Regions from separate parts of the Nocardia sp. NPDC051756 genome, predicted to be linked through region 1. Evidence: riboswitches for the same ligand, from Rfam matches in the RefSeq annotation. Region 1 holds a riboswitch; each other region holds the start of a gene.
What was found. A riboswitch is a leader RNA that binds a small molecule or an ion and turns the genes downstream of it on or off. The one in region 1 is predicted to bind cobalamin.

Region 1 (10,241 bases):
TTTCCAGGGCGTCGCCCACCACCTGGCCCAGCGCACCGGCTTCGCCGTCATCGCCAAGGCTCCGCTGCCGAAGCTGCGCGGATGGGCACTGCGCCGCGGCTGGGACGGCCTGCGCATCCTCTCCAGCCACGACACCACCTTCAACGCCGACCTGAACGCCGAACGCCCCAACGGCGACCAGCGCCCGATGATCAGCGTTTTCACCCCCGAAGGCGACCAGGTCCGCCACCACTACACCCTGCCCGCGAACTTCCTCGACGACGCCCAACGCGGCATCGATCAACTCTCCCCCGTCTGGAACATCCTCGACCTACTCCCCGCAGGCCGAGGCGACTGGTACGCCGAAAACCACTACGCCGGCCGCGACCGCCGAGGCTGACCGCTCAGAGCTGCTCGGCGGCCGCGATCAGCAGGGCGCGTGACTGGTCCGGTCGTTCGGCTTGCACGGCGACCTGGTCCATCACCTCGCGGTAGACCTCCAGGTCGTCGCTGCGGTCCAGATAGAACGCGCTGGTCAGTTGTTCCAGGTAGACGATGTCGGGGAGTTCGCGCTCGGCGAAGCGGAGCAGGGTGAACGAGCTGCCCGCCGCGGCATGGACGCCGGCCGAGAAGGGCAGGACCTGGATCGTCACACTTGGCTTGTACGACACCTCCACCAGATGCTCGAGCTGCTTGCGCAGCACGTGTTTGCCGCCGATCGGCCGGTGCAGCACGGCCTCGTCCAGCACCGCCCACAACGTCGGTCCGCCGGGCAGCTCGAGGATCTCCTGACGCTTCGCGCGCAGCTCCACCCGTCGCGCCGCCTCCGCGCTCTGATGGCTGACGTCGATGACCGCGTGGGTGTAGTCCTCGGTCTGCAACAACCCCGGAACCAGTTGTCCCTCAAAGGTTCTGATCGACTGCGCGGCGCCCTCCAGGCCGAGGTAGGTCTCGAACCAAGGGGGCAGCAGGTCGTTGTAGTGATGCCACCAACCGGGCTCGTTGGCCTTGCGCGCCAAGTCCAGGAACATTTCGCGCTGATCCGGCTCGGTGACGCCGTACAGGGTCAGCAGGTCCAGGATGTCGCGATCCTTGTACCCGGTCCGCCCGAGTTCGAGCCGACTGATCTTGGCGTGCGAACCACGGATGTGATCCCCGGCCGCCGCCGGCGTGATGCCCTTCGCTTCGCGCAGCTTGCGCAGTTGCCCGCCGACCGCGATGCGCAACGCGGTCGGGCCGCGCTCCGCGACCCGCGAGTCGATCCCGTCGATCCGAACCGGTTCTGCGACCATGACCTCTACCCCGCTTCCCGAAAATCATCAGCGGTATCGCGCCCGTCTCGGTCCCGGACCACACCGCGCCCACCAGATGATATCGTGCCCGCCGCAACGCGTCCCGTGGCGCAATCAGGACACGTCACCGCGCCACGGCCGTCGCCGCTGCTTGGTGATCCCCCAGGACTTCGCTATATTCGCGGGTACAACTGGTTCGCCGGAGGCGGAGTCGAGGAGCCCCTGACCGCACGATGGCGTCGAACTGGTCGCGCGCGTCAGCGTGTGACCGGTGAGAGGGAACCCGGTGCAACTCCGGGACTGTCCCGCAGCGGTGAATGGGAACGACCGTCGTCCTGAGCACTGGGCGTACCGCCTGGGAAGCGACGACCGGTAGGACCAGCCTCGGCCGAAACGCCGGAGCCGACCCGAAACCGGGTCGATGCCCATGAGTCCGAAGACCTGCCGATTGTGCCGGGTACACCGTATCCGGCGGTCGTCGCCTCGTGGATCGGGCGTACGCCGAGTAGACCCGGGCACGGGATTGATGCTTCGTGGGCTCCTCAGCGTCCGGCTCGTTATTGGCGGCGGCCACTGGCCGCTGACCTGGAGTACATCCATGCATTCCATCCCTGGGCGTGACCGTCCGAATCACGGGCTCCCTGCTCGAATCACACCGGCAGTCCCCGGCGTCCCTTCGGTCGTCGAGAGCCTGCGCATCCACTCGGGGCCGCGGGTGCCGTTCTCGGTGGAGTTCAATCCGCCGCGCGACACCGCAGGCGAGGCGCGGCTGTGGCGCACGGTGCGGCAGTTCGAGCGCATGCATCCGGCGTTCGTCTCGATGACCTACGGCGCGGGTGGTTCGACCAAGGACCGCACCGCCCGGATCACCGGACAGCTGGCGCAGCAGACCACGTTGCTGCCGGTCGCGCATCTGACGGCGGTCGGGCACAGCATCGCCGAGTTGCGCGCGTTGGTCGGTTCCTACGCCGACTGCGGCATCCGCAATATTCTCGTGCTGCGGGGTGATCCGCCCGGCGATCCGCTCGGCGAGTGGCACAAACATCCCGACGGTGTCGAGTACGCCGAGGAACTGGTGCGGATCGTGCGGGATCTCGGCGACTTCAACGTCGGGGTCGCGTCCTTCCCGCAGGGGCACCACCACTCCCCCGACCTGGACACCGACGCCGCGTTCCTGGCCGCGAAACTCCGTGCCGGAGCGGACTATTCGATCACCCAGATGTTCTTCGAGGTGGATCACTATCTGCGCCTGCGCGATCGCCTCGCGGCCACCGACGCCGAGCAGGGCGCGAAACCGATCATCCCGGAGCTGATGCCCATCACCTCGATGCGCACCATCGCGCGCGCCGAGGAACTCAGCGGCCGCGCGCTGCCCGCGTCGATCATGCGGCGACTGCGCACCGCGGCAGGCACCGGCCCCGAGGAAAACCGCGCCGCCGTCCGCGCGGCCGGCATCGAGATCGCCACCGAGATGGCCCAGCACCTCATCGACGAAGGCGCCCCCTGCCTGCACTTCATCACCCTCAACTTCGCCAAGGCGACCAACGAGGTCCTCACCAACCTCGGCTACGCGGTCACCGCCGCGCCGCTCAGCGCCTGACGCCGCACCCCGTCGACGGGCCTGCCCGGTCGAGTCGCTGATGCTCGATCACCCGCGCGTTACTGCGTTCGCGCGGGTGATCGAGGGTGGCGGTGTTGTCCAGCCGCTCAATCGAATTCGCGGGCAGGTGTGCTCAGATGGCTAACAACAGCTTGCCGGTGTTCGCACCGGTGAACAGCATCTCGAGCGTTGTGCCGAACTGGGCGACGCCGCCTTCGACGATATGTTCGCGGGGCTTGATCTTGCCCTCGGCCAGCCAGTTCGAGATCTGGGCGATGGCCTCGCCGTAGCGGTCGGCGTAGTCGAATACGACGAACCCGGTCATGGACGCCCGGAAGACCAGCAGCGACATATAGCGGGACGGGCCGGGCGGCGGCTTGGCCGCGTTGTAGGACGCGATCGCCCCGCTGATCACGACCCGCGCGCCCTTGCGCAGGTTGGCCAGCGCGGCATCGAGTATCTCCCCGCCGACATTGTCGAAGAACACGTCGACGCCACCGGGCGCGAGTTCGCGCAGCCGCCGCAGCACGTTCTCGCTGCGGTAATCGATCGCCAGGTCGAAGCCGAACTCCTCGGTGAGCATCCGGCACTTCTCCGGACCGCCCGCGATCCCGATCACCGTGGCGCCCACCGCCTTTGCGATCTGCCCGGCGACACTGCCCACCGCGCCGGCCGCCGCGGAAATCAGCACGGTCTCCCCCGCCTGCACCTTTCCGACATCGATCAACCCGAAATAGGCTGTCATACCGGTGATTCCGAGCGCGCCAAGCCAGGTCGCCGCCGACGCGACCGAAAGATCGACCCGCTGCACGCCGCTGCCATCACTGATCGCGTACTCGGTGACACCGAATGTGCCGCTGACCGTCTCGCCCACCGAATAATCAGGATGGCTGGACTCGACGACGGTCCCGATATCCAACGCCCGCATCACCTCACCGATCCCGACCGGCGGAAGATACGACCGCACATCGTTGAGCCAGCCACGCATCGCCGGATCGATCGAGATCAGCTCCACCTTCACCAGAATCTCGCCCGCCCCCACCCCCGGCAGCTCCTCGCTGACCACGCTCCACGTCTCCGCATCGGGCAGCCCCTGCGGACGCTTCGCGAGCCGCACCTGCTGAGTCGTCGTCACACACGCTCCTTCGCTGAAAGTGAAATGCTGCTCACTCTAGTGGCGAACGACACCGGCGATTCAGCTTCGCGAGAGCAAGGATTCAGACCGCCTACGACGGCTTCTGCGCACCGACGAACTCCACTGCCTCCTCCTCGGACTGCGCGGCGGGCGCCGAACCCCACATGTGCCTGCCGTTGGGTTCCTGTAGGAAGTAGACCGATACCGCGCCCACTACGCCGGCGATGATCAAATAGTAAGCGGGCCAGTTCAAGTCGCCGGTTACGCCGACGAGTGCGCCGACCACTACCGAGGTGGTGCCCGCGAAGAGCGAGACCGCGACGTTGAACGCCACCGACAGACCCGCGCCGCGCACCTTCGTCGGGAACAGCGACGGCAGGGTGGACGGCATCGTCGCGCTGAAGCAGATCAGCGTCAGTCCCATCATCAGCAGGCCCACGAAGACGGCGAACGCATTGTCCGTACGGACCAGCAGCACCATCGGGAACGCGAGCACGATCAGTCCCGCGATGCCGGTCCAGATGATCGGCTTGCGGCCGATCCGATCGGAGATCAGCCCGATCACCGGAATGGTCAGCAGCGCAACGACCATCACCCCGATCTGCAACCACTGCGAGGTCGACGAGGACACCCCGCCGCCGGTCGCGTCGGGCACCGTCGAGGTGATATAGGTCGGCATGTAGGAGGTCAGCATGTAGTTGGGCACGTTCCAGACCACGACCAGACCCATGCAGACCAGGACGTAGGGCCACAGCTTCGCCAGGATCTTGGCCTCGTCGCCGGTCTTGTTCGACTTCTCCCGCTCCTCGGATTCCTTCTCCAGCGCGGCGAAGGCCGGGGTGTCGGCCAGGCGCATGCGCAGGTAGACGCCGACGAGACCGAGCGGCAGCGCGACGAAGAACGGCAACCGCCAGCCCCACGCCAGCAACTGGTCGTGGCTCAGGGTGGCGTCGGCGAGCGTGACGATCAGCGCGCCCAGCAGATAACCGGTGAACGTGCCGAATTCCAGCCAGCTGCCGAGGAATCCGCGCCGCCGGTCCGGCGCGTACTCGGCGATGAAGGTCATGGCGTTGCCGTATTCGCCGCCGGTGGAGAAGCCCTGCAACAACCGCGCGCACAGCAGCAGCATCGGCGCCCAGATGCCGATCGCGTTCTGGTCCGGGATGCAGCCGATGGCGAAGGTGCCGAGCGCCATCAGGATCATCGTGGTCGCCAGCACCCGGTTGCGGCCGATCCGGTCGGCCAGCGGGCCGAAGAACATCCCGCCGAACGGGCGGACCAGGAACGCCACCGCGAACAGCCCGAAGGTGGCGATCGTGCCCGCGGTGTCGCCCAGATGGGAGAAGAACACTTCCTTGATCGTGGGCTCGAAATAGGCGTAGACGCCGAAGTCGTACCACTCGGTGATGTTACCGATGCTCGCCGCGCCGATCGCCCGGCGGATGATCGGCGGATCGGTGACGACGATGTCGTCGAGCGACCAACGCCTCGGACGTTCGCGCGGAGTCAGCACGGCCATCGCCTCAGGCTAGGGCGATGGCGGACCGATCCACGGGCGACGCTCCGCAGACCAGCACAAGCCCAACGATCAGCGCAGATCGTTGCGTGGTTAATATTAACCAGACAAGACTGGTACGATCGCACCATGGATGACGGGCTCGGCGACTTGTTGCATCGCGTGGTGTTCCTGCTCGGCGAGGCCACACGGCGGCGGGTGACCAGCTCGGGCGGGTTGAGTTACCGCCAGATGCGGCTGCTCGGCACGGTGGAAGAGAGCGGGCCGATGACCCAGCACCAGCTGGCACAGGCGCTGTCGGTGTCCGATCCGGCGATCAGCCGGGCCCTGCGCCCATTGGAAGCAGCCGGACTCATCCAGGTCGACCCCGACCCCGAGCACGGGCGACGGCGACTGGTCAGCACCACCGAAGCCGGCCGCGACGCCTTCCACACCAGTGGTAAGCCGCTCCAAGACGAACTACGTGATGCCTTGCTCGCGGCCGGCTTTCCTTACGAGCGCTACCTGCGCGACACCGACACGCTGGCCGAACTCCTAGAGCCGAAACGCTAGGTGGGACTACCGTGCGCGGTCGTCCATTTTGTCCATCGTGTCCGCGGCGTCGCGCATCCCCGTGGCGAACTTGCCCGCCGAATCCGCCATGTTGTCGCCGCCGGCCAGCAGGTTCGTCTCGGAAGTGCTATAGCCCTTTCCGCCTTTGGCGAACTTGTCGCCGTAGTCGTCTCGACCCCACGGAAACCCCTGCGCCTGAATGGTATTCCGCAAGTTCGTGATGATTTCCTTTGTCTCCGTACCGACCTCGTCCATCTGCTCCGCCGCCTGCCGCAACCGCGCGGTGTCCACTTGGATACGACGTTCTGCCGCCATGACAATCTCCTGACTCTCCCGATCCGAACTCAGAACCGATCCTCGGGACGCCCGTCCTCCCAGTGCGATTCGATGCGCTGCAGCAGGTGCTCGATATCCCGGTGGATCCGATAGACCAACTGCTGCCTGCTGGTGGCGACGGCGACGGGCGAATCGTCCAGCGTCATCACGTATCGCCCGTCGTCGGCCACGTCCCGCCACAGCAACGTCGTCTCGTGCATTCCGCGCGGGCCGAACTTCGATCGGCCCTGCGCGACCGTGATCACTCCGGTCAGATCGGCACGCTGCTCGAAGAACCGCTGAGTCCGATACACCGGCCGGGACTCGACGTCGTCCCACACCGAGTTGGTACCCCAGCTCGGCGCGATGTGCTCGGCCGGGTCGGTCACGATCGGAATATCCGGCAGCCGACCGGCTTCCACCTCCGGCATCGCCTGCACCACCGCGACGGCCAGTGCCCGCGGATCGCATTCGGTCACGACGACCATCGGTGAATCGAAGGTGAGTTCCCCTGGTACCTGTTCGAAGACGAACGCCAGCGCACCTGCCCGGGCGACATGCACACGGAGCACCTTGTCCCGGTTGGTTCTTCTTTCCCGCTCGTCCCAACTCTGCAGCAGCACATACAGTTCGGGGGCGCGCAAGACATGGACCATGCCCGCGAACGAGCTGTCCAGCCTGGGCTGCAGCTCCTCCCATACCAAGCGCTTTCGTCGCTCCAAGTCGTCGGACATCACCTCCTCGTCGCTCTGGAACAGCAACGGCCGCGGCAACGAGCCGGCGCGATAGTGCTCGCACAGCACGAGAAATTCGAGCGAGGTGAACTTCCACTGCAGCGTCACGGCTCGATCACCGGCCGCACCCGCTTGATGTCCGGCCCGAGGCCCTCATCCAGGTGTGTCTCCGAGTCGAGATACTTGGGCCGCTTGTATTCTGCGCCCGCGCCCTGCGCGCCGCCGGGCCCCGGACCGGGCCCCATCGGCATGCCGGACTGCGAGCCTGGCTGAACCATCTGATGCTGGGACTGCTGGGCCGCGACTTCGTTCTGCATCGCCGCCCGCGGGAACAACTTCGATGCCTCGAACGGTGCGGTCTGGGCGGTGAGCTGCGAGTGCGGCGCACCACCGCCCGGGCCCGGAATGCCCGCACCGCCACCGGCGCTGCGCACGGCAGCCGCGAGATCCTTCGCGAACGGGCTGTCGATCGGCAATGCCGTGTGCTGCAATTCGCCGAGGCCCGGAATGCCGAGCGCCCCGGTATTCGCCAGACCGGCCAGCATTTCGGTGCCGCTCTTGACGACGTCGCCGATCGTCTTGGTGAACCCGTTTATTCCGTCGGTCAACAGCTTGATCAGATCGGCGCCGCCCGGCGTCTGCGCCATGGTCTGGCCCAATGCGCGCATTGTTTCCGGGCTCAGGTTCCGCAGGATTTCCGGGTCGACATTCTTCAGCACGTCCGGGCCGAGGTTCTTCAGCCCTTCCGGGGTGAGGCCGCCGAGGATGTCCGAGCCGAGCTTCTTCAGCTGGTCCGGGCTCAGCCCCTGCAACAGGTCGGAGGTGAGCTTCTGCAAACCCTCCGGGGTCATGTTCTTCAGCAGTTCCGGACTCAGTCCGCCGAGCAGGTCTCCGCCGATCTTGCGCAGGGCCTCCGGGCTCAGGTTCTTCAGCGGATTCTCGCCGCGCAGCAGCTTGTTGAGCAGTTCCTGCGGTGATCCCAGCGGGCCCTGCTGACCCGGCGGGTTCGGATTGCCGCCGCCCGGCGAACCGCCGCCACCCTCTTTTCCGCCACCACTCTGCGAACCGCCGCCACCCTGCGAACCACCACCACTCTGCGAACCACTGCCACCCTTGCCTTCCGAACCTGACCCGTTGCCCGACCCATTGCCGGGCCCGGAGCCACCGCCGTATTCGGGTTCGGGAACTCGGGCCTTGGAGCCGGTGTAACCCGACCCGTTGCCGTCACCTCCACCATTCGAGCCGGAGCCGCCGCTCGAACCGTTGCCGCTGTTACCGGCCTTGTTTTGACCGAGGCCCTGGTTGTTGGGGTCTTGATAGCCGGCTTTGTAGTTCGGGCCGTTCTTTTCTATGCCACCGCCGTTGCCACTGCCACCGCTGTTGCCGCCACCACCGCTGTTGCCACTACCACCACTGTTACCACTACCTTGATTGTTTCCACCGCCATTGCTCGAGTTATTCGCGTTGCCGTTGGCCTCATTCCGGCGCTCGTCGGAACCATGCTGGTGCTCCGACTTATAATCAGGATTGTTCTGATCGGTCAACACGCGCATGTTCGCAGGACGGTAGAAATCGTGATCCACCGCCTTCGCGTCACCATCGCCTTTCCCGTCGCCATTACCGTTCTTGTTTTCCGCGGGGGGCGGCTGAGGAACGGTGCCGGTCATGACAATCTGCGGCATCACGTTCACCGCGCCGGCGATACCCGGTTCATAAACGGCCTTGTATGTCTCGCGATAGCCTTTGAGCCAGTCCGACTCTTTGCAGTCATTCGAATAGGCCGCCGTCTGCCCAGGCGTGTCATTATACATGGCGTAAATCCATTTAGAGCAGTAAATCAAGTCCGCGCTCAGATAGTCCAGAGCCTTGGCGAAATTGAGCGACCCTTCGGTAAATCGATTGATCGCCTCCATCGCACGATCTGCGCCTTGACCGCTCCACATCTCCTTTTTTACCTTGCCGAGTTTGCTGTTCAGATCCAGGAGATCGGTTCTGAGTTTTTCAGCCAGCCAACCGTATTTTTCTCCGGCATTATTCGCCACATGATCGCTGCCTTCCAGAGCCAGCCGGAATTGGTGGAATCGGTCGAAACTCCATCCGTCGGCGCTCGTTACCTTGATCGGGCTCCCATTGTCCGGGCCGGGCGGCGCCTCCGGGACGGGCGGGTGCTCGCCATGGCCGGGCGGGTCGCCGTTCACCGGTTTGGGCACGTTCGGACCTATGGGTGCGACAGTCTGCAGGTCGCCGATCTTGTCGAACCCGGCCTTGCTGACCTCGTCGGCTGACAAGTATTGTTTGCATGCCCTGATGAACGTGTCCCCCATGTCCTCCATGGTCCAGCGCAAGAGGTCCAATCGTTCCCTGACATCAGTGGCCTTCTCATTGAACCGACGAGTCAGCTCCTGACCACCTATTTCATCGGAAAACTGCTTCAAATTGTCCATGGATTCGGATTGGATGAATTCCCGATACCATTGAGCCTTCCCGACCATATCGTGGCAGGCCTGCGCACACAGCGCGAATACCAGCGGATCGGTTTTGAGCGTGTTGGCCTTCAATTGTTCATTGTCGGCATTGCCGCGCAAATCGTGCCAATCGTCGCGACTGGCCTGGGACGTGTCGTCGATCTTCGAGCCCTTGCCGTCGTCAGCCATCCGTCGTGCTCCTCGTGGTCTCTGTGATAGTTCGCTTCTCGATGACCGGCTCGACCGTGGCGATCGAGGCCCCTAACGTGAACGGGACATCGGTCGAATCGCCGGTTCCGGCGCGCGGCTCGCGCGCCTCGTCCGGCGGTGGCAGCAACACCGATGTCGGCAGTTTCCGAGGCGCGTCGTCCTTCTTGCGCTCTCGCCGTGACTGTTTTTTCTTCTTGGCACCGGCAACAGCGCCGGACGATGTTCCGGTTCGCGAGGCCGCGGGCGCGGGGGGCGCCATGGCGGGTGCTGTTGGTGCGGCGGAGTTGTGCCCGTCCGGTGGCGCGGAGACAGGCATTCGCCCTGGCATGGACGACGGCGTGCCCGACGGTTGCCCGTCCTCGGCATGGTTTCCGGTCAACGGCGCCGAGTGCCCATCGCCGGAACCAGACGCGCCCGAATCGCCGCTGGCGCCGTTGACACCC
Region 2 (10,241 bases), on a different contig from region 1:
CGGCCACGACTACTTCTCCTCTGTCATATTGCTTGCCATTTCGGCTGACTGGTCTGCTGCTGTGGCCGCACCCTGGTCGGGGCTGCCGTTGCCGGGCGATGCAGTGGCGAATTTCGCCAGCCCGGCCCAGCGAGGGTCAAGTATCTCATGCGAGTGCTCGGATCCCGCAATCGCCATCCGGACGCCGCATTCGGCGCACAGTCCGGCGCAGTCGGGAGTGCACAGCGGCTGCAACGGAAGCTCGATGCCGACCGCGTCGATGATCACCGGTTCGAGGTCGATGGTGTCGTCGACCATGCGGTAGGAGTCGTCGTCATCGGTGGTCTGCTCGGTCGTGCTGTTCGGGTAGGCGAACAGCTCGGTGATGTACACACTCACCGTGTCGGTGAACGGCTCCAGGCAGCGCGAGCACTCGCCCTCGATCGGCGCGCTCGCCGTCCCGGTGACCAGCACGCCCTCGGACACCGCCTGCAATTGCAGGTCGAGGTCGAGTTCGACGCCCACCGGCACCGCGATGAGATCGAGCCCGATCCGCTCGACAGTGGTGATGGTGCGCTGGAACTCACGCATCGTTCCGGCCCGGCGGCCGAGACTGCGTACATCCAGCACGAAGGCCGCGTCGGGCTCTCGGCGCGCGACCGAGCCTTTACGCGGGGCAGAACTGGAACCGGCGGACATCACGAACTCACTTCACTATCGAGGGGAATGGGCAACCACACCACGATACGCGAGGGTTCGTTTCGGCCCAAATGCCGGCCGCAGCTCAGCGCCGGTAGTCCGCCGCGTAGTCGGGTGCGCCCGCGCCGGAGCGGAGCTGGTGGCGGCCGCGGCCGACGGTGCGCAGGGTGTTGCTCAGGGTCTCCTCGAAGTCGGCGAGCTTGGAGTCGACGTAGACGTCGCATTCCTCGCGCATCCGGTCGGACTCGGCGTGTGCGCCGTCGATCACGCGAGCGGATTCGGCGTGCGCGGCGCGCACCACCTCGGTCTGCGCCACCAGGCGATCGCGCTCGGCCTCGCCCTCGGCCACGGAACGATCGTAGGAAGCCTTGCCCGCCTCGATCATTCGCTCGGATTCCAGCCGGGCCCGGCCGGTGACCGCCTCGAACTCGGCGTTGCCGTCGGCGACGACCCGGTCGGCCTCGGCCTGCGCGGTGCTGACCAGATGATCGGCGTGCGCGCTCGCCTCGGCGACCATCCGGTCGGCGTGCGCCTTGGCATCGGCGAGGATCCGGTCGGCTTCTTCCCGCGCCGACCCGATGGTGTGGCCGGCCTGCTCGTTGGCGCTGGTCACCGTCACTTCGGCGGCGGAACGGGCGTCCGAGACGATCTTGTCCCGGATGTCGAGCACGTCCTGGGCATCGTCGAGCTCGCCCGGGAGTGCGTCGCGCACGTCGTCGAGCAGTTCGAGCACGTCGCCGCGCGGCACGATGCAACTGCGGGTCGGCGGGATGCCACGCGCCTCCTCGACGATGGCGACCAGCTCGTCGAGGGCTTCGAATACGCGATACATGCTGACTACCCCACTCTCCTACGACTCTATGGCGAACTGTCCGCCGAGCCCCAGTGTGCCCCTCATCACGGCCTGTGCCGAGTCACCCTCCGGTGTGTCGTCGCAGTGTCTCGTACGCCACACAAATCAAGTGGAGGATCTGTCTCCGCTTCGTGTTATCGTCAATAGGAAGATCGACAAGGTCTTCATCCCGAGCGCGGCCCCCACCGGGACCGCGGGATTGAGGAAGCCAGAGGGAAGGGCCCAGCCGGTCCGCCGAGTGTTGACAGGTTCCGAATGTTCAGTAGATGCTGAACACATCGTACAAGCGGAACCTATCAAGAGTCGGTGGGAAGGAAGCGATCACCGTCGCTGTTGTCCCCAGCAAAGGCTCATGTTCGATCGGAAAGACCATGACTGTTCTGGATCTACAGAGATCGGCGGGAGTTAGCACCACCAGCTACTTCATGCCGTGGGTAGGCCCGTACCCGGTGCTGACGGCACCACCGGTGTCCGCGCGGTTCGAGCAGTTGATGGCCTACCTGCGCGGCGACCGCGCCTTCGCCCAGCTGATCCGGTTCGCGCTGGTCGGCGGCTCCAGCAATATCGCCTACGTGCTGCTGTTCTTCGCGATGCACGGCATCGGCCCGCTGCTGGCCAACGTGGTCGGCTCGATCGTCAGCACGGTGATCGCCAACGAGCTGCACCGCCAGCTCACCTTCCACGCAAGCGGCCGAGTCGGCTGGTTCACCGCACAGTGGGAAGGCGGCGGCCTGGCCCTGGTCGGGCTCGCCATCACCACCGCCGGACTGGCGGCCCTGGACGTCTGGGCCCCGACCATCGGCGGCACCGCGGAGGCGACGGCCATCCTCGGCATCACCGCGGTCGTCGGCGGCATGCGCTTCCTGGCCCTGCGCGGTCTGGTTTTCTGAACCTCGTCGAGTGAGGGGAATCAGCCCCGGTCCCAATGCCGTTGGGACCGGGGCTGATTTACGTTCGAGGTCAGCTCTTGCGTTCGGCGAGCCGGGCGAGCAGGCGCTTGTGCACGGACGGGGGCAGCATGTCGGTGACGTCGCCGCCGAAGGTCGCCACCTCCTTGACCAAGGAGCTGGACAGGAAGCTGAGGGCGGGGTTGGTGGCGATGAAGAAGGTGTCGACCCCGGAGAGCTTCTTGTTCATCTGGGCCATCTGCATCTCGTAACCGAAGTCGGTCGCGTCGCGCAGGCCCTTCACGATGGCCGTGATGCCCTGTTCCCTGGCGAAGTCGACGGTCAGGCCGTACCACGATTCCACCCGGATGTTGGGCAGGTGCGCGGTCGCCTCGCGCAGCATCTCCATGCGCTCGTCGACGGTGAACATGCCCTGCTTGTTCTTGTTGATATTGACGGTGACAACGACCTCGTCGAACTGGGCCGCGGCCCGCGCGAAGACGTCGATGTGACCGTTGGTCACGGGGTCGAAGGACCCGGGGCACAATGCTCCTGCCATGGTCAGACGCTATCCTGCGGGACCGCGCGGGCGGCACCGAGGGTGCTCGAGACCACACGGTCAGCCGAAAGTCGCCATCTCGATCCGGGTTTCGCCGTACTTGCGCGGCTTCATCGCCGAATAACCCGCCGGCCATTCGATTTCCGGCGACCGGCGCGCCCGCTCGACCACGACCAGGGCGTCGGGCCGCAACCAGCCGTCGGCCAGCGCCCGCAGATCGCCGAGCACCGCGTCGATCTCGACGGCGTACGGCGGGTCGGACAGGACCAGGTCGAATTCGCCCGCACCGCCCAGCGCCAGCACGCTGGCCACGGTCGCCACGCGCAGTTCCGCGCCGGGCAGCCCGACATCGGCGATGTTGCCGCGCACGACCTCGGCCGCCTTGCGATCGGCCTCGACCAGCAGCGCGTGGGCGGCGCCGCGGGACAACGCCTCCAAACCGAGTGCGCCCGAGCCCGCGTACAGGTCGAGCACCCGGATGCCGTCGAAGTCGATCCGCGCGTCGAGCGCGCTGAACACGGCCTCGCGCACCCGGTCGGAGGTCGGGCGGGTGCCGGCGGGCGGCACCCGTAGCCGCCGCCCGCCTGCCGTTCCGGCGACGATCCGGGTCATTCGGACTCGCGCACGGCCAGCTCGATCAGCAGGTCGCCGCCTTCGACCTGCTGCACCTGACCGATCGCGACCCGGCCGACGGTGCCCGCCCGCGGCGCGGTGATGGCGGCCTCCATCTTCATCGCCTCGATCGTGCCGACGGTGTCGCCCGCCCCGATCGAATCGCCTTCGGAGACAGCCAAGGTCACGACGCCGGCGAACGGGGCGGCGATGTGGCCTGCGTTGCCCTTGTCCGCCTTCTCCGCGGCCGGAATTTCGCTGGCGATGGAGCGGTCGCGGACGGCGACCGGGCGGAGTTGGCCGTTGAGGATGCACATGACGGTGCGCATGCCGCGTTCGTCGGGCTCGGAGATGGCTTCGAGGCCGATGAGGAGGGTGACACCCTTCTCCAGTTGGACGCGGTGCTCTTCGCCGTGGCGCAGGCCGTAGAAGAACTGGTTCGCCGACAGGCCCATGGTGTCGCCGTACTTTTCGCGGTGGGCGTTGAATTCGGCGGTGGGAGCGGGGAACAGCAGACGGTTCAGCGTCGCGCGACGCTCGTCCGACGTACCCGCAAGACCGGCCTCATCGGCTGCGGTGAGCGGAGTTTCGGGCTTGGCCGCACCGCGTCCGGCCAGGGCGCGACTGCGGAACGGTTCAGGCCAGCCACCGGCGGGGGTGCCGAGTTCCCCACGCAGGAAACCGATCACCGAATCCGGGATGTCGTAGCGGCCGGGGTCGGCGGCGAAGTCTTCGATCTCGACACCGGTACCGACCAGGGCGAGGGCGAGGTCACCGACGACCTTCGAGGACGGGGTGACCTTGATCAAACGACCCAGAAGACGGTCCGCGGCAGCGTATTTGGCTTCGACTTCCTCGAACCGGTCACCCAGGCCGAGGGCGATGGCTTGCTGGCGCAGGTTCGACAGCTGCCCGCCGGGGATTTCGTGGGTGTAGACGCGTCCGGTCGGTGCGGGCAACCCGGACTCGAAGGGCTTGTACACCTTGCGCAGGGTTTCCCAATACGGTTCCAGATCGCACACGTTCTGCAAGTTCAATCCGGTGTCGTAGTCGCTGTGCGCTGCCGCGGCGACGATCGCGGAAAGCGCTGGCTGACTGGTTGTTCCGGCCATCGCCGCACTCGCACCATCGACCGCGTCCGCACCGGCCTGCCACGCGGCAAGGTAGGTCGCGAGCTGCCCGCCCGGGGTGTCGTGAGTGTGGACATGCACGGGCAGGTCGAAGTTGCTGCGCAGTGCGGTCACCAGTTTGGCGGCCGCGGGGGCACGCAGGAGTCCGGCCATGTCCTTGATGGCGAGGATGTGCGCACCGGCATCGACCATCTGCTCGGCGAGCTTGAGGTAATAGTCCAGGGTGTAAAGGGTTTCGTCCGGGTTGGCCAGGTCCCCGGTGTAGCTCATCGCGACTTCGGCGATGGCGGTACCGGTTTCGCGTACCGCATCGATCGCCGGCCGCATCTGATCAACGTTGTTGAGCGCGTCGAAGATTCGGAAGATATCGATCCCGGTAGCGGTCGCCTCGGACACGAACGCCCGCGTCACCTGCTCCGGATACGGCGTGTAGCCCACCGTGTTCCGGCCACGCAGCAGCATCTGCAAACAGATGTTCGGCACCGCTTCGCGCAACGCCGCCAACCGCTCCCACGGGTCCTCGTACAGGAACCGCAGCGCCACATCGTAAGTCGCGCCACCCCACGCCTCGATCGACAACAACTCCGGCGTCATCCGCGCGACGTGTCCGGCAACACCGAGCAGGCCATTGGTCCGCACCCGAGTCGCCAACAACGACTGATGCGCGTCACGGAACGTCGTGTCCGTGACCCCCACCGCCTTCTGCGCCCGCAACGCCTGCGCGAAACCCTCGGGCCCGAGCTGCAACAACCGCTGCCGCGAACCGTGCGGCGGAGCCACCGACAGATCGATCGCCGGCAGCTTGTCATGCGGATACACCGTCGTCGGCCGCTCCCCATGCGGCTTGTTCACCGTGACATCGGCCAGATACGTGAGGATCTTGGTCCCGCGGTCCGCCGAACCGCGCTGGTTGAGCAGCTCCGGCCGCTCGTCGATGAACGACGTGGTGACCCGCCCGGCCCGGAAGTCCGGATCGTCGAGCACCGCTAGCAGGAACGGAATGTTGGTGGTGACACCGCGAATTCGGAACTCCGCCAGCGCGCGCTGGGCCCGCGAGACCGCGGCGGGAAAGTCGCGCCCGCGGCAGGTGAGCTTCACCAGCATCGAATCGAAGTAGGCGCCGATCTCCGCGCCGAGGTTGGCCCCGCCGTCCAGGCGGATGCCCGCGCCGCCGGGCGTGCGGTAGGCGGTGATCCGGCCGGTGTCGGGGCGGAAGCCGTTGTTCGGGTCCTCGGTGGTGATCCGGCACTGCATCGCGGCGCCGCGGATGCTGACCGTGTCCTGGCTGAGGCCGAGCTGTTCGAGGGTCTCCCCCGCCGCGATGCGCAGCTGCGACTGCACCAGATCGACGTCGGTGATCTCCTCGGTCACCGTGTGCTCGACCTGGATGCGCGGGTTCATCTCGATGAAGACGTGGTTGCCGCGCTCGTCGAGCAGGAACTCGACGGTGCCCGCGCAGCTGTAACCGATCTCCTTGGCGAAGGCCACGGCGTCGGCGCAGATGCGTTCGCGCAGTTCGGGATCCAGGTTCGGCGCGGGCGCGAGCTCGATCACCTTCTGGTGCCTGCGCTGCACCGAGCAGTCGCGCTCGAACAGGTGCATCACGTTGCCGTGCTGATCGGCCAGGATCTGCACCTCGATGTGGCGCGGGTTCACCACGGCCTGCTCGAGGAAGACGGTCGGATCGCCGAACGCCGACTCGGCCTCGCGCGACGCGGCCTCGATGGACTCGCGCAGGTGCTCGGCGTCGGCGACCCGGCGCATGCCGCGCCCGCCACCGCCGGCCACCGCCTTGACGAAGATCGGATAGTCCAGCTCGTGCGACGCGGCGAGCAACTCGTCCACGTCGGCGGACGGCGCGCTGGAGCGCAGCACCGGCAGCCCGGCCGCCTTGGCCGCCGCGATCGCGCGCGCCTTGTTGCCCGCGAGCTCGAGCACCTCGGCGGACGGACCGATGAAGGTGATGCCCTCGCGGGCGCAGGCAGCCGCCAGATCCGGATTCTCGGACAGGAAGCCGTATCCCGGGTAGACGGCGTCGGCGCCCGCGGACTTGGCCGCGTCGATGATCGCGTCGATCGACAGGTACGCCCGGACCGGGTGCCCCTCCTCGCCGATCTGGTAGGACTCGGCGGCCTTCGTCCGATGGACCGAGTTGCGGTCCTCGTACGGGAAGACGGCGACCGTCCCCACGCCGAGTTCGTAGGCCGCGCGAAAGGCCCTGATGGCGATCTCGCCGCGGTTGGCTACCAAGACTTTCGTGAACATTGGCCTAAGGTACCCGGACCCACCGCCCTCACAGACACGGAAGGCCCCTTCGCAAGCATCTTCACAACGCGGTCTAGCAGCGTTGCGAAGATCCGTTCATCGGGCCGTCACATCCTCAGATCCAGTGCATCGTGCGATACCGGAGCCCGCCGCGGAACTGACCGACCGCGAGGCCGATCATCAATCCGCGTTCCTCCGGAACTAATCCGCGGGTAAAAGGAAGCCGAATCATCCGTAACATAACTTCCGGCAGATGAATCTCGGGTAAACCATTCTTCGGAAATTCGGCATGCAGCCGCGCCAGACCGATTCCTCTGCTACGGCCTTGCCGATAGCCGGGCCGGAAGCCCTGGCGATACCGATAGGCGACGAGCGCCTCGGCGAGATAGCCGAGCCGGTACCCCTCACGATGCGCGCGCCAGCCGAATTCCAGATCCTCGTTTGCAGCGTAGCTGACATCTTGTCCGCCGAGCTTACGATAGACCTCGGCACGGCACGCCATGCTCGTCCCGACGATCACAGGCGCATAAACGCCAGGTGGCTGGAATTGGTCAGGCGCCGGGATGTTGGCGACGTGCCGCGGGTGCTCCGCGTTGAGCGAATCGCCCTCGATCGCAGAACAAGTGAGGTCGTAGCCCTCGTCCAGGAATCCGACCATGCGGCTGATCCAATTCGGGTGCGCGCGGTCGTCGTGATCACAGAACAGCAACGTCTCACCGGTTGCCTGCCCGGCTCCGACATTTCGTGCAAACGCGGCACCCGAGGTACCTGACGCGTCAACATATCGGAGTCCCAGCCGATCCCTCGCCGCGTGGCTTTCAATATGAGCCTGCACATCGACAGGTGAGCCGTTGTCGGCTATTAAAACGTCGAATTCACCCCGATAATCTTGACGTGTCAAGGCGTCGAGTTGCACATCCAGGAGGTCACGGCCCTCGGCCGTCCCGATGTACGTTGGAATGACGATCGATACCGACCGTTCAGTTACCACAAGCACTCCTGCTATCGATCCCCACGCCGGAGCCCTCCCCCGAGGAAGACAACCTTAGACATAAATAGGAAATTCGGGCCACACCGAACTTCCGTGGGCTTCCTCACAGACTTGGACAGATGACCAAACAGCGGCGCCGAGCCGATCGGCCTTCGCCGACTTCTCCGCCCGGCCCCACCACGCACCCGTCGCGCCCCCTATGCTGGTGGGTGCAGCTGGTTCACCGCGCGCGTACGAGATGGAGCCCCGTCGTCGTGTCGCGGAGCCGAGTTCGGCCGCCCCGAAAGGGCGGTCGGGCGAGAGGGAACCCGGTGGGAATCCGGGACTGTCCCGCAGCGGTAAGCAGGAACGACCGCCGTCACACGCACTGGGTGCAAGGCCCGGGAAGCGACGGCCAGTAGGTCGGCCGAGAGGCCGGTGCCTGTGAGTCCGAAGACCTGCCAGCCGTGTCGGGTACGCCGTATCCGACGGCCACCGCCTCGTGGATCTGGGCGCGCGGTTCTACCAGTACGTGATGCGTCGGGGCTCTGTTGTCGGAATCTCCTGACCTGTCTCCGGTAGCCGCGTGGCCCGTATGGCGACGGCCCACGACACCAGCACTGGAGAGACAACGTGACTGTTGTAAATCAGACACCGTTCACCGCAACGGTTCTCGGGCTACCTAGGGTCGGACCGCGGCGTGAGCTCAAGCGGGCCACCGAGGCCTACTGGGCAGGCAAGATCGACGCCGAGCAGCTCCATACTGTCGCGCGCGACCTGCGCCACGCCCAGATCACCGAATTACTTGCCGCAGGCCTGGATTCGATCCCGGTCGGCACCTTCTCGTACTACGACCAGGTGCTCGACACCGCCCTGCTGCTCGGCGCGCTGCCGCCGCGGGTGGCCGGGATCGCCGATCCGCTGGACCGGTATTTCGCCGCCGCGCGCGGCAACGAGACGGTCGAACCGCTGGAGATGACCAAGTGGTTCGACACCAACTACCACTACCTGGTCCCGGAAATCGACCAGGACACCGTGTTCGCGCTGAACCCGGAGAAACTGCTCGACGAGGTGCGCGAGGCGCTGGCGCTCGGCGCGCCCGCTCGCCCGGTGGTGGTCGGCCCGATCACCTTCCTCGAGCTGGCCAAGGCCACCGGCGGCGCGCCGCTGGACCGGCTCGCCGAGCTGGTTCCGCTCTACCGCGACCTGCTCGGGCAGCTGGCCGAGGCCGGCGTCGGCTGGGTGCAGATCGATGAGCCGGTGCTGGTCACCGACCTCACCGACGACGAACTCGCCCTGGTGCGAAGCACTTACACGGAGCTGTCCGCGGCGTCCGAGCGGCCGGCGATCGTGGTGGCGACCTACTTCGGCCACACCGATGCCGCGCTGACCGCGTTGGCGGGCACCGACATCGAGGGCATCGCGCTCGACTTCACCTCCGGCACCACCGTTTCCGATGTGGCCGGGGTGCCAGCGCTGGCGAGCAAGCTGCTGGTGGCGGGCGTGGTCGACGGGCGCAACGTCTGGCGCGCCGACCTCGACGCCGTGCTGTCCACCCTGGGCACGCTGCTGGGTTCGGCTGCGTCGGTGGCGGTTTCGACCTCTTGCTCGCTGCTGCACGTGCCGTACACGCTGGCCGCGGAGACCAAGCTGGACGAGCGGCTGCGCTCGTGGCTGGCGTTCGGCACCGAGAAGGTGGCCGAGGTCCGGCTGCTGGCCACCGCGCTGGCCGCGGGCACCGAGGCGATCGGCGCCGAATTGGCCGACACCCGTGCGGCATTGGCGACCCGGCACAGCGACCCGCGACTGAACGACGCGCAGGTGCGGGACAAGCTGGCGGCGCTCGGCCCGGACGCGATCCGGCGCGCCCCCGCCGACGAGCGCCGGGTGTTGCAGCAGGAACGGCTCCAGCTGCCGACGCTGCCGACCACCACCATCGGCTCCTACCCGCAGACCTCGGCCATCCGGCTGGCCAGGGCCGCGTTCACCAAGGGCGAGATCGACGAGGCGGAGTACGTCCGCCGGATGCGCGCCGAGGTCGCCGATGTGATTGCGCTGCAAGAGAAGCTGGGCCTGGACGTGCTGGTGCACGGCGAGCCCGAGCGCAACGACATGGTGCAGTACTTCGCCGAACAGCTCGACGGCTTCGCCGCCACCGAGCTGGGCTGGGTGCAGTCCTACGGTTCGCGCTGCGTGCGGCCGCCGATCCTGTTCGGCGACGTCAAGCGGCCGACGCCGATGACCGTCGACTGGAGCAGCTACGCCCAGTCGCTGACCGACAAGCCGG
Region 3 (10,241 bases), on a different contig from region 1:
GGCAGGAGTCGGACAAGTCCGGCGCGACCGAGGCCGAGCACAAGGGCGGACACTGAGCGTCTAGCCCCCTTACGGAGACGGCTGCCACACCTGTTCGGTGTGGCAGCCGTTCGTTTATCCGGCCACCGGGCCGTCAGCGGGCCGGAACGGGCGGGTTTTGTCGGACGCGGTACGTAAGGTGCGCGTGTGGCCAAGACCAAGTCGATCTTCCGGTGCTCCGCCTGCACGCACGAGGTCGCCAAGTGGGTGGGTAAGTGCCCGGACTGCGGCGCGTGGGGCACGGTCGACGAGGTAGCCGTCGCGGCGACGGGTGCGGGCGCACCGGCCCGGCGCGCGATGCTGCCGAGCACCGCCGCCGCCCCGATCTCCACCATCGACTCGCAGATCACCAGGGCCAAGCCGACCGGGGTCAGCGAGCTCGACCGGGTGCTCGGCGGCGGCGTGGTGCCCGGTTCGGTGGTGCTGCTCTCCGGCGAGCCGGGCGTCGGCAAGTCGACCCTGCTGCTCGAGGTCGCGCACCGCTGGGCCAGGCAGAACGACGCGAAGGCGCTCTACGTCACCGCGGAGGAATCGGCCGGGCAGGTGCGGCTGCGCGCCGACCGGACCGGCGCGGTGCACGAACGGGTCTATCTCGCCGCGGAATCCGATCTCTCGATCCTGCTCGGGCATGTCGAGCAGGTGCAGCCGACGCTGCTGGTGGTCGACTCGGTGCAGACCATGCTGGCGCCCGAGGTGGACGGCGTGATCGGCGGCGTCACCCAGGTGCGCGCGGTGACCTCCGCGCTGACCTCGCTGGCCAAGGCGAGCGGCATCGCGGTGCTGCTGGTCGGGCACGTGACCAAGGACGGCAATGTCGCCGGCCCGCGCACCCTGGAACACCTCGTCGACGTGGTGCTGCAATTCGAGGGCGACAAGAACTCGTCGCTGCGCATGGTGCGCGGCCTGAAGAACCGTTTCGGCAGCGCGGACGAGGTCGGCTGCTTCGAGCTGCACGAGGACGGCATCGCCTGCGTCGACGACCCGTCCGGGCTGTTCCTGCATCACCGCACCGATTCGGTGTCCGGCACCGCGGTCACCGTCGCGATGGACGGCAAGCGGCCGCTGGTGGCCGAGGTGCAGGGGCTGACCGTGGAGACCGAAATCCCGAACCCGCGCCGCGCGGTCAGCGGCCTGGACTACAACCGGGTCGCGATGGTGCTGGCCGTACTACAGAGCCGCGGCAAGGTGTTCCTCGGCAAGTCCGACGTCTACGCGGCGACGGTCGGCGGCATGCGGCTGCTGGAGCCCGCGGCCGACCTGGCCATCACGCTCGCCATCGCCAGCGCCAATTCCGAGGTGGCGATTCCGGCGGGCTGGGTGATCCTCGGCGAGGTCGGCCTGGCCGGCGAGGTGCGCAAGGTGACCGGGCTGGAACGCAGGCTGGCCGAGGCCGAACGGCTCGGCTTCACCACCGCGCTGGTGCCGCCCGGCTACACCCCGCTCAAACGCGGCGGCATGAAGATCCACGAGGTGGCCGACGTGCGCTCGGCCATCCGCATCACCGGCACGCGCAAACGACGCGCGCCGAAGGAGGACAAGGAAGTGGCACCCGATTTCTGACCGGCCCCACCGAATCCGGAACGGCTCAGGCAGGCGTCAGGTTGAACGGCTCCGGCGAGCTGTGCAGCGAACCGAACTGCGCGATCACCTGATAGGCGCCCGCGGGCACCGGCACCCGCTCGCCGACGCAGCCCTGCTGCGAGGTGGTGCCCGACCAGCGCACCGTGAACAGCGCCTGCTCACCGGGTTTCAGGTTCCGCTGGTTCGACTCGTCGACCGGCGAGCAGTCCGAACTGGTCCAGAACCGGCGCTGCCCGTCCAGCGACAGCACCGACGCCTGGATCTGCGCCAGGTTCATGTCCCGCTGGCAGACCGAGCTGGAGATGTTGGTGATGACGAAGCGGAAGTTCGGCTGCTCACCGACCTTGTAGGTCGGCTGGTCCACGCTGATCTTGATCGCCAGCGACTGATCCGCACACTGCCCCGGTCCCGCCGCGGGTTCGTTCGAGGCGGTCGAGGCGACGCTCGGCGTGGCCGCGGCGCTGGATTCGGCCGGGCCCGCTGCCTTTGTCGTCGAGGCGTCGGCGGGCTTGCTCGGCGTCGTGGACGACGAGCCGGCCGCGACCGGCTTCGAGTCATCGGGCTTGTCGCCACCGCGCGCCACCGTCAGCACGAGCCAGATGACCAACGCCAGCGCGACGACCAGGGCGCCGATCGCCAATGCGCGTCGACGCCAATAGATCTCCGGTGGCAGCGGTCCATTCGGTTCCAGCACGCCTCAACGGTAAGGGCACGACCGGGCGCGACGACTCATACGCCCGGCGTGTCGGTCCGGATTACGCGATCGTGGCGATCCAATTCCGGCCCGCACGCTGGGCTGACACCGACTAGGACAACTCAGGCGAGCTCGCCGATGTTGCCGACGACACGCTGCAACTTCACCTGTCCCTCGGCGAGCTTGTATGTGACACAGGCGATTGCGCATTCGCCGGTGGCGACGCGCTGCGAGATGATCATCGATCGCTGCATGAGCAGCCTGCTCGTCTCGACCACGTGCCTGGCCTCCATCTCGTCGACGGTGGACAGGCCCTCGCGGCGGCCGATCAGAATGGACGGCGTGACCCGCTCGACCACGCTGCGGATGAAGCCTCCCGGTACCTCGCCGCCGTCGAGCGCGTCGATGGTGGCCTTCACCGCGCCGCAGCTGTCGTGCCCGAGCACCACGATCAGCGGCACGTTCAGCACCTGCACGCCGTACTCGATCGAGCCGAGTACCGAGCTGTCCACGACGTGGCCCGCGGTGCGCACCACGAACATGTCGCCGAGGCCTTGGTCGAAGATCAACTCGGCGGCGACCCGGGAGTCACCGCAGCCGAAGAGGATGGCGGACGGATGCTGGCCGCTGACGAGCTTGGCTCGGTCGGAGGCGCCCTGGCTAGGATGCTGCAGCGCACCGGAGACGAAACGGTCGTTGCCTTCGCGCAAAGACTTCCAGGCACTGACCGGATTTGAATCAGGCATACCGACCATTGTGCACAAGGCTTGGGTTACCAGCGAGTTCGTTTGGTTACGGGTCGGCAAATACCAGCTGGCGGCAGTAGGACAGGAACCGTGAGGAAAGCACCGAACAGCATCGATGCCGACGTGTTGCTCGACTGGTACGCGGAGACCGCGCGCGACCTGCCGTGGCGTCGCCGCGAGGTCACCGCGTGGCAGATCCTGATGAGCGAGATCATGTTGCAGCAGACCCCGGTGGTCCGGGTCGAGCCGATCTGGCGGGAGTGGGTGGCGCGCTGGCCGGTGCCCTCGGCGATGGCCGCCTCCTCACAGGCCGAGGTGCTGCGCGCGTGGGGCAAGCTCGGTTATCCGCGGCGGGCGCTGCGGCTGCACGAATGCGCGCGGGTGCTGGCCGCGGAACACGGCGACGAGGTGCCTGCCGACGTGGACGTGCTGCTCGGCCTGCCGGGAATCGGGGCGTACACGGCGCGGGCGGTCGCGTGCTTCGCCTACGGGCAACGAGTTCCGGTGGTGGACACCAATGTTCGGCGGGTGGTCGCCCGGGCCGTGCACGGGCGGGCGGAGGCCGGGAATCCGTCGTCCCGGGATCTGCCGGAGACCGAAGCGCTGCTGCCGCAACAGATCGACCGCGCGGCGGTGTTCTCGGCCGCGCTGATGGAACTGGGCGCGACGGTGTGCACGGCGCGCACGCCGGACTGCTCGCGCTGCCCGCTGCCGAGCTGCGCATGGGTCGCCGCGGGCCGCCCGGTCTCCGAAATCGTCCGTCGCACACAGAAGTACGAGGGCACCGACCGGCAAGCGCGCGGCAGGCTGCTCGACGTGCTCCGTGGCGCGACGGGCCCGGTCGAGCAAGTGCGTCTCGACCTCGCCTGGCCCCGCGACCCCGGCCAGCGAGCCCGCGCGCTGGACTCGCTACTGGTCGACGGCCTGATCGAGCAGACCGTGGACGGCCTCTTCGCCCTGGCCGGCGAGGGCGGCAACGCGCCCTGACCACACCGCACGCTTTCTGAAATCAAGAGGCGTGCGGCTCGGCGAGGACACGACGGAGGAAGTGCTCGACGGCGGCGCGGTATTGGTCCGGTTGGTCGTCGTGCACGAGATGCGCTGCGCCCGTGACGAGTACGTGCTCGGCATCGGGATGGGTCTCGGCCATCTGCCGCATCTGGCCGGGCGGGGTGATCGTGTGCTCGCCCTCGAGCAGCAGCGCGGGCACCCGGATGGCGTGCCACTGCGGCCAGAAGTCGCGACTCCCCCACTCCTCGGAGATGTCGCGGAACGTCGCGACCGACCCGTGCAGCCGGTATCCGTCCGGCCCGTGCGCGAACGAGTTCAGGAAGTACCGCCCGGCGACCGGCCCGAAGAACTTCAGCACCGCGTTCGCGTCCGGAAACGGCTGCGGCCACGCCTCGATCATCGCCGCCCAGTCCGTCGCCGTCCGGCCGGTGAAATCCGGGGCGATGTCCTCGATCACCAGCGCCCGCACCCGATCGGGGTGCGCCGCGGCGAACACCCAGCCGTGCAGTGCGCCCATCGAATGCCCGATCACCACCATCGGTTCGGTGATGCCCGCGGTCGCGGCGGCCAGATCGGCGACGAACGCCTCGGTGGTCAGCTCGTCCGGGGCCGGCCTGCCGTGCCCGGCCGCGTCGAAGGTGTAGACGTGGCCGTAGTCGCGCAGCCAGTCCAGCTGGTCGTGCCAGGTCCGGGCGCTGCCCATCAGTCCGTGCAACAGCAGGATCGGTACGCCCGCTCCGCCTTCGTCATGCAACACCCCGCTGATTCTGCCGGGCCGGGCCGACAGCTGCGCACAACCCCCGATACGGCCCATACCGGGCAGTCGCTCGCGGGTCGTATTGTCGAGCGCATGGCTGTTGTGAAGATCAACGCGATCGAGGTTCCCGAGGGCGCGGGCCCCGAGCTGGAGAAGCGGTTCGCCCACCGGGCGCACGCGGTGGAGGGCTCGCCGGGTTTCCTCGGTTTCCAGCTGCTCCGGCCGGTCGCCGGGGACAACCGGTACTTCGTTGTCACCCAGTGGGATTCGGAAGAGTCGTTCACCGCGTGGCGGGACGGCCCGGCGCGCGAGGCGCACGCGGGCGAGCGGCAGAAGCCGGTGTCCACCGGTGCGTCGCTGCTGGAATTCGAGGTCGTGCTGGACGTGACCGCCAAGCCCGCGGGCTGACCTTTCGACCATCGCCGGGCGGGCCGACCTGCCCGGCGACTCGCCCGACGCCGGGGCGCGACCGTGCTGGTCGTGTTGACGTCGGGTGCCTCCGGGTGTCACAGTTCGAATGACATAACGCGAGGGTGATGCGGTAATCCGGTGACATTCCGGAGCGGTCGCGCCACTGTGTTCCATGCACCGAGTCCCTGGGTGCCGGAAAGCCAGACACCGGCATCTTCGCACTCATTCGACGGGACGCTGAAAGCGCTGTGGAGGGACGAAGGTCCGACCTCGCGCATCCCTAGGAGGACACATGGCTATCGCGCATTCGCCGAGCCGGGCAAACGAAACTCTGGCCACTGTGCTCGTCACAGTCGGTGTCGTTCTACTCGCACTGCTCACGCTGTACCTGGTCGGCTTCGATCAGGGCGTCATCTCGCGCAGCGGGATGTACCTGCACGAGTTGATGCATGACGGACGCCACCTGCTGGGGCTTCCGTGCCATTGAATCCATCCCCTGCTGTCCCTCTGACCGGTTCGCTGAAGACTCTGCTGCTGCGGGGTCTGCTGGCCGGTCTCATCGCGGGTCTGCTGGCCGCGTCGGTCGGCTTCTTCGTCGGGGAACCGAAGATCAATGCCGCCATCGCCATCGAGGAAGCCAATTCCGCCGCCGCGGCGCATGCGCCCGGCGCGGAAGCGGAGGCGAGCGGCGGACATTCGCACGGCGACGAGGAAGAACCATTGGTGAGCCGCACCGGGCAGCAGGCGGGACAGTTCCTCGCCCTCGGCCTGGCCGGTCTCGCGCTCGGCGCGATCTTCGCCGCGGTCGCGAACTTCGCCCGCCGCTACAGCACGCTGTCCGGGCCGAAGCTGGCGCTGGCCCTCGGGCTGGGTGGCTGGGCCGCGATCGTGGCGGTGCCGTTCTTCAAGTACCCGGCCAATCCACCCGCGGTCGGTGATCCGGAGACGATCAATCAGCGCACCCTGCTCTGGCTGGCGGCGGTGCTGCTCGGCCTGGCGGCCGTCGGCATCGGCGTGTACGTCTACAAGGTGCTGCGCGGTCAGCTGAGCACCCTGCGGCTGATCGGCGGGGTGGCCGCGTTCGTTCTGGTCACCATCGTCGGCTACGTCCTGCTGCCCGGCGTCAACGAGGTGAAGGCGGACTTCCCGGCCGCGTTGCTGTGGCAGTTCCGGGCGGCCTCGCTCGGTGAGACCGCGACGCTGTGGGCCTGCCTGGCCCTCGGCTTCGCCGCGCTCAGCGAATTCGCCACGCGCAGTGATACTCCGGTACGAGAGTCGATCGCTACCGCGGGCTGATCCGCATCCAGGAGACGAAGGGCAGTGTCGGTGTCATGACCGGCACTGCCCTTTCTCTTTGGCCCGCACCGCTGCGTACGGGCGCTCCCACGCAACCACCGCGCGCCGTCCTCGTCGCCTTCGTCGGCCTGGTCGTCGCGCTGCTCGCCGGCGTCGCCGAGGCCATCGAGCAGGCCGCGCTGCTGCTGGAACGCGACGAGGTCGACGTGGCCGGGCTGGTCACCGGACTCGCTGTGCGACTGGGGATCTACCTGGTCGTACTCGTCGTCGCGATCCGGATGACGCACGGCGCCCGCTGGGCTCGGCTCCTGCTGACCTTCGGCATCGGCGTGATCGGCCTGCTGTCGCTGATCGTCGAACCGCTGGCGGCGCTGCTGTCCGCGGACAAGTTCGGCGACCTGTTCGCCCACCTCACCGTCGAGTCCGTGGTGATCGGCCTGTTCCGCACCATCCACGTGGTGGCGGTGCTGATCGCCGTCCCCGCGATGTATCACCCGGCCGCCCGCCGATTCTTCCGCCGGGCCTGAGCATTTCGCGCAAGCACATGGCTCCCCGCACACCCGAGCGGATGTGCGGGGAACCAAGCAACTACGCGAGGGCCGCGTCCAGCAGGATGTGGTCGACGCCGGCCAGGGCCTTGCTGACCGGGCAGCCGGCCTTGGCGGCCTCGGCCGCGGCGGCGAACGCGTCGGCGTCGATGCCGGAGACCTTGCCGCGCACGGTCAGCTTGATGCCGCTGATCCGGAAGCCGCCGGCCGGGTCCGGGCCGAGGGTCACGTCGGCGCTGACATCCAGGCTCTCCGGGGTGCCGCCGGCATTGCCGATCTGCGCGGAGAGCGCCATCGCGTAGCAGGACGAGTGCGCCGCCGCGATGAGCTCCTCCGGGCTGGTGGTGCCGTCGGCGTCGTCGGCCGAACGCTTCGGGAACGACACGTCGTACTTGCCGACGCCGGAGCTGGCCAGCTCGACCTGTCCCGACCCCTCCTGCAGAGTGCCGGTCCAAGCAGTACGCGCGGTACGTGTAGGCATCACGGTCCTTTCGCTGAGTATTGGATGCAGCCCGAGCTTAGCCAGCCGACCTCCGCACGTCTCGGGGTCAGACTAGAGCGCTGTATTAGCAACGTCGGCGGCATGGCGGGCGAGGTCGACACCCCGCCGCCACACACGAAAAGCGTTGCCGCATCGGGTCACTCGGGATTGGTGAGCCGGGCCAGCACGATGCCACCAATGATCAACGACAGCGCGAACACCCGCCCCGCGCTGAGCGGATCCTTGTTGAACACGATGCCGAGGCCGATGGCGCCGACCGCGCCGATGCCGGTGAAGATCGCGTACGCGGTACCGACCGGCAGCGTCTGCATGGCCCTGGACAGCAGATACACCGCGGTGACGCCGAGCACGAAGCAGAGCACGGTCGGCCACAGGCGGGTGAAGTTCTCCGTCGGTTTGATGCTCTGCGACCAGACGATCTCGACCAAGCCGGCGATGCCGAGGACGACCCAGTTCATCTCAGTACTCCTTCGCGAGACCGCGCGCGGTTTCGAGGGCGAGCGCGTAGGACTCGTCGTGCTTGTCGCGCAGGTGCGCCAGCGCGGGATCCTGCCGGGCGTTGGCCAGCTCGGCATTGATGAAAACCGTGTCGTGGACGGCGAAATGGCCCGCGAAGAAGTCGCGCAGGAACCGCTCCTGATAGTCGAACGCCGCCTTCGGCGCACCCGGTCCGTACGCGCCGCCGCGCGCGGTCACGACGACGAAACGACGGTGCCCCAGCGACATTCGCGGGAACGTCACCTGATCCAGCCAGGCCTTGAGCGCGGCCGGAATCGAGTAGTTGTACATCGGGGTGCCGATCAGGATGACGTCCGCGGCCAGCACCTCGGCCAGCAGCGGTTCGACGATCGCCCAGGCCGCGGCCTGCTCCGGCGTGCGCACCAGCTCACCGAGGCGGTCCAGATCCGTGGTGGCCTGCGCGAGCACCGCGTCGCACAGCTCGGTCCACGCCTCGTCGATGAACGGCACCGGCTCGGCCGCCAGGTCGCGGTAGCGGTAGCGGCCGTCCGGGTTCTCCGCGCGCCATGCGTCGGCGAAGACGGCGCTCACCTCGCGGCTGATCGAACGGGTACGGGCGCTCGCGTCCAGGTGCAGCAACGTTGTCATGACGAACCTCTCGAATGAACTGGACATTGCGTCCACTTACTGACGGGATCGACTGTATCGACAACTGGACACGTTGTCCACTTATCTCCGAACTCGGGTACAGTCAGCGGCATGAACAGGCACACGGATCTGCTCAGCGGGCAAGCGGCCGCCCCGCCGGAGCGCGCGGACGCGGCGCGCAACCGGGCCAAGGTGCTCGCCGCGGCCGCCGAACTGTTCGCGAGCCGCGACCCGCGCACCGTGACGATGGACGACATCGCCAAGGCGGCAGGCGTCGGCCGCGGCACGCTCTATCGCCGCTACCCGGACACGAATTCGATCGCCGTCGCCCTGCTCGACGAACACGAACGGGCCTTGCAGGCGCAGCTGATCGGCGGCGACCCGCCGCTCGGCCCCGGTGCGCCGCCCGCGCAACGGCTGGCCGCGTTCTACGCCGCGATGGTCGAATTGCTGGACGCGCACGCCGATTTGGTGCTCGGCGCGGAGATCGGCGGGGCCCGGTTCGCGACGGGTTCGTACGGGTTCTGGTTCGCTCACGTGCGAGCGTTGTTGCTGGCGGGCGGCATTCGGGAACCGGACGCCCTCGTCGATCCGTTGCTCGCGCCGCTGGGGGCCGAGGTCTATCAGCAGCAGCGCGGTCGCGGGCTGACCTCGGCACAGATCGCCGAGGCGCTACGCGACCTGGCCCATTCGGTCCTGGGCACGACGCACTGAAAGCCGTCGGTGGTTGTCCACCAACGGCTTTCAGCACCGATCGCTCACGCCAGATCGCGCCGGCGCATCAGCCACACGGTGCCCGCCACGAAGAGCGCGATATAGCTCCCGAGCATGATCAGCGACTCGGTGCGGGACAGGATGTCGAGCACGCCGGGCGTCCCTGCGCCGACCGTCCGCATCGCCCCCGCCATGGAACCGGCGGCGGTGCCGGGCAGGTGGTCGGTGATCACCGCGATCGGCGCGAAGATCGACGCCACCCCGCGCAGCAGGTTCTCCACCACCAGCACCCACACCAGGCCGAGCCCGACGGCCAGCGCCGGACCGCGCGCGATGGTGCCGATCAACGCGCCCGCCAACGTCCACATGCCGAGAATCGCGATCCCCGTGAGGATTCCGAGCGCCGACTGCTGAAGTGACGGCAGCGCCAGCGTCTGCGACTGGGTCGCGCCGATCAGCGAGGCCACCCCGATGTCGACGACGAACGCGGTGAGCACCAGCCCGACCACCACGACCACCAGGCTCACCAGCACGCCGCCCACCGCGCTGATCCGCGACGGCCCCTGGGTGAACACGGTTTTCCAAGTGCCCCAGCCATATCCGCTGCCCGTGGTCAGCGCGCCGAGCACCAGCATCAGCGCGCCGCCGAACATCGCCATGCCCTGGGTGAACACCTCCGGCACCGCCGCGGGCAGCATCTGGTGCAGCAGCGCGTCTTTCGGCAGGCCGTTCGACATCCGGCCGGACTCGCCCGAGGTGTAGGCGAGATAGTTGAACAGATAGGAGAAGGTGAGGTTCAGCAGGATCCAGGTGCCGAGGATGATCCAGAACGCCG

Region 2: linked by a shared signal. The riboswitch ahead of metE (5-methyltetrahydropteroyltriglutamate--homocysteine S-methyltransferase) and the one ahead of AB0M22_RS22275 (methylenetetrahydrofolate reductase) in region 1 are both predicted to bind cobalamin.
Region 3: linked by a shared signal. The riboswitch ahead of AB0M22_RS41370 (CbtB-domain containing protein) and the one ahead of AB0M22_RS22275 (methylenetetrahydrofolate reductase) in region 1 are both predicted to bind cobalamin.

What each region holds. Positions count from the first base shown of each region.
Region 1 covers NZ_JBFAYV010000005.1:604-10,844, forward strand. The annotation lists gene AB0M22_RS22265 (DUF899 family protein) at 1-379, shown strand, start outside; gene AB0M22_RS22270 (helix-turn-helix transcriptional regulator) at 384-1,271, opposite strand; cobalamin riboswitch at 1,500-1,735, shown strand; gene AB0M22_RS22275 (methylenetetrahydrofolate reductase) at 1,870-2,871, shown strand; gene AB0M22_RS22280 (NADP-dependent oxidoreductase) at 3,005-4,006, opposite strand; gene AB0M22_RS22285 (MFS transporter) at 4,098-5,525, opposite strand; gene AB0M22_RS22290 (MarR family transcriptional regulator) at 5,652-6,074, shown strand; gene AB0M22_RS22295 (hypothetical protein) at 6,081-6,389, opposite strand; gene AB0M22_RS22300 (ESX secretion-associated protein EspG) at 6,419-7,231, opposite strand; gene AB0M22_RS22305 (hypothetical protein) at 7,228-9,777, opposite strand; gene AB0M22_RS22310 (hypothetical protein) at 9,770-10,241, opposite strand, start outside.
Region 2 covers NZ_JBFAYV010000001.1:646,496-656,736, reverse strand. The annotation lists gene rpmF (50S ribosomal protein L32) at 1-7, opposite strand, end outside; gene AB0M22_RS03125 (DUF177 domain-containing protein) at 10-678, opposite strand; gene AB0M22_RS03120 (DivIVA domain-containing protein) at 764-1,510, opposite strand; gene AB0M22_RS03115 (GtrA family protein) at 1,903-2,421, shown strand; gene coaD (pantetheine-phosphate adenylyltransferase) at 2,492-2,977, opposite strand; gene rsmD (16S rRNA (guanine(966)-N(2))-methyltransferase RsmD) at 3,038-3,589, opposite strand; gene AB0M22_RS03100 (pyruvate carboxylase) at 3,586-6,984, opposite strand; gene AB0M22_RS03095 (glycosyltransferase family A protein) at 7,100-7,975, opposite strand; cobalamin riboswitch at 8,275-8,414, shown strand; gene metE (5-methyltetrahydropteroyltriglutamate--homocysteine S-methyltransferase) at 8,588-10,241, shown strand, end outside.
Region 3 covers NZ_JBFAYV010000015.1:9,814-20,054, reverse strand. The annotation lists gene AB0M22_RS41405 (hypothetical protein) at 1-56, shown strand, start outside; gene radA (DNA repair protein RadA) at 187-1,599, shown strand; gene AB0M22_RS41395 (hypothetical protein) at 1,625-2,314, opposite strand; gene AB0M22_RS41390 (carbonic anhydrase) at 2,437-3,060, opposite strand; gene AB0M22_RS41385 (A/G-specific adenine glycosylase) at 3,151-4,047, shown strand; gene AB0M22_RS41380 (alpha/beta hydrolase) at 4,070-4,828, opposite strand; gene mhuD (mycobilin-forming heme oxygenase MhuD) at 4,922-5,236, shown strand; cobalamin riboswitch at 5,315-5,470, shown strand; gene AB0M22_RS41370 (CbtB-domain containing protein) at 5,532-5,726, shown strand; gene AB0M22_RS41365 (CbtA family protein) at 5,717-6,535, shown strand; gene AB0M22_RS41360 (hypothetical protein) at 6,571-7,062, shown strand; gene AB0M22_RS41355 (OsmC family peroxiredoxin) at 7,124-7,564, opposite strand; gene AB0M22_RS41350 (multidrug efflux SMR transporter) at 7,723-8,043, opposite strand; gene AB0M22_RS41345 (NAD(P)H-dependent oxidoreductase) at 8,045-8,692, opposite strand; gene AB0M22_RS41340 (helix-turn-helix domain-containing protein) at 8,804-9,406, shown strand; gene AB0M22_RS41335 (ABC transporter permease) at 9,451-10,241, opposite strand, start outside.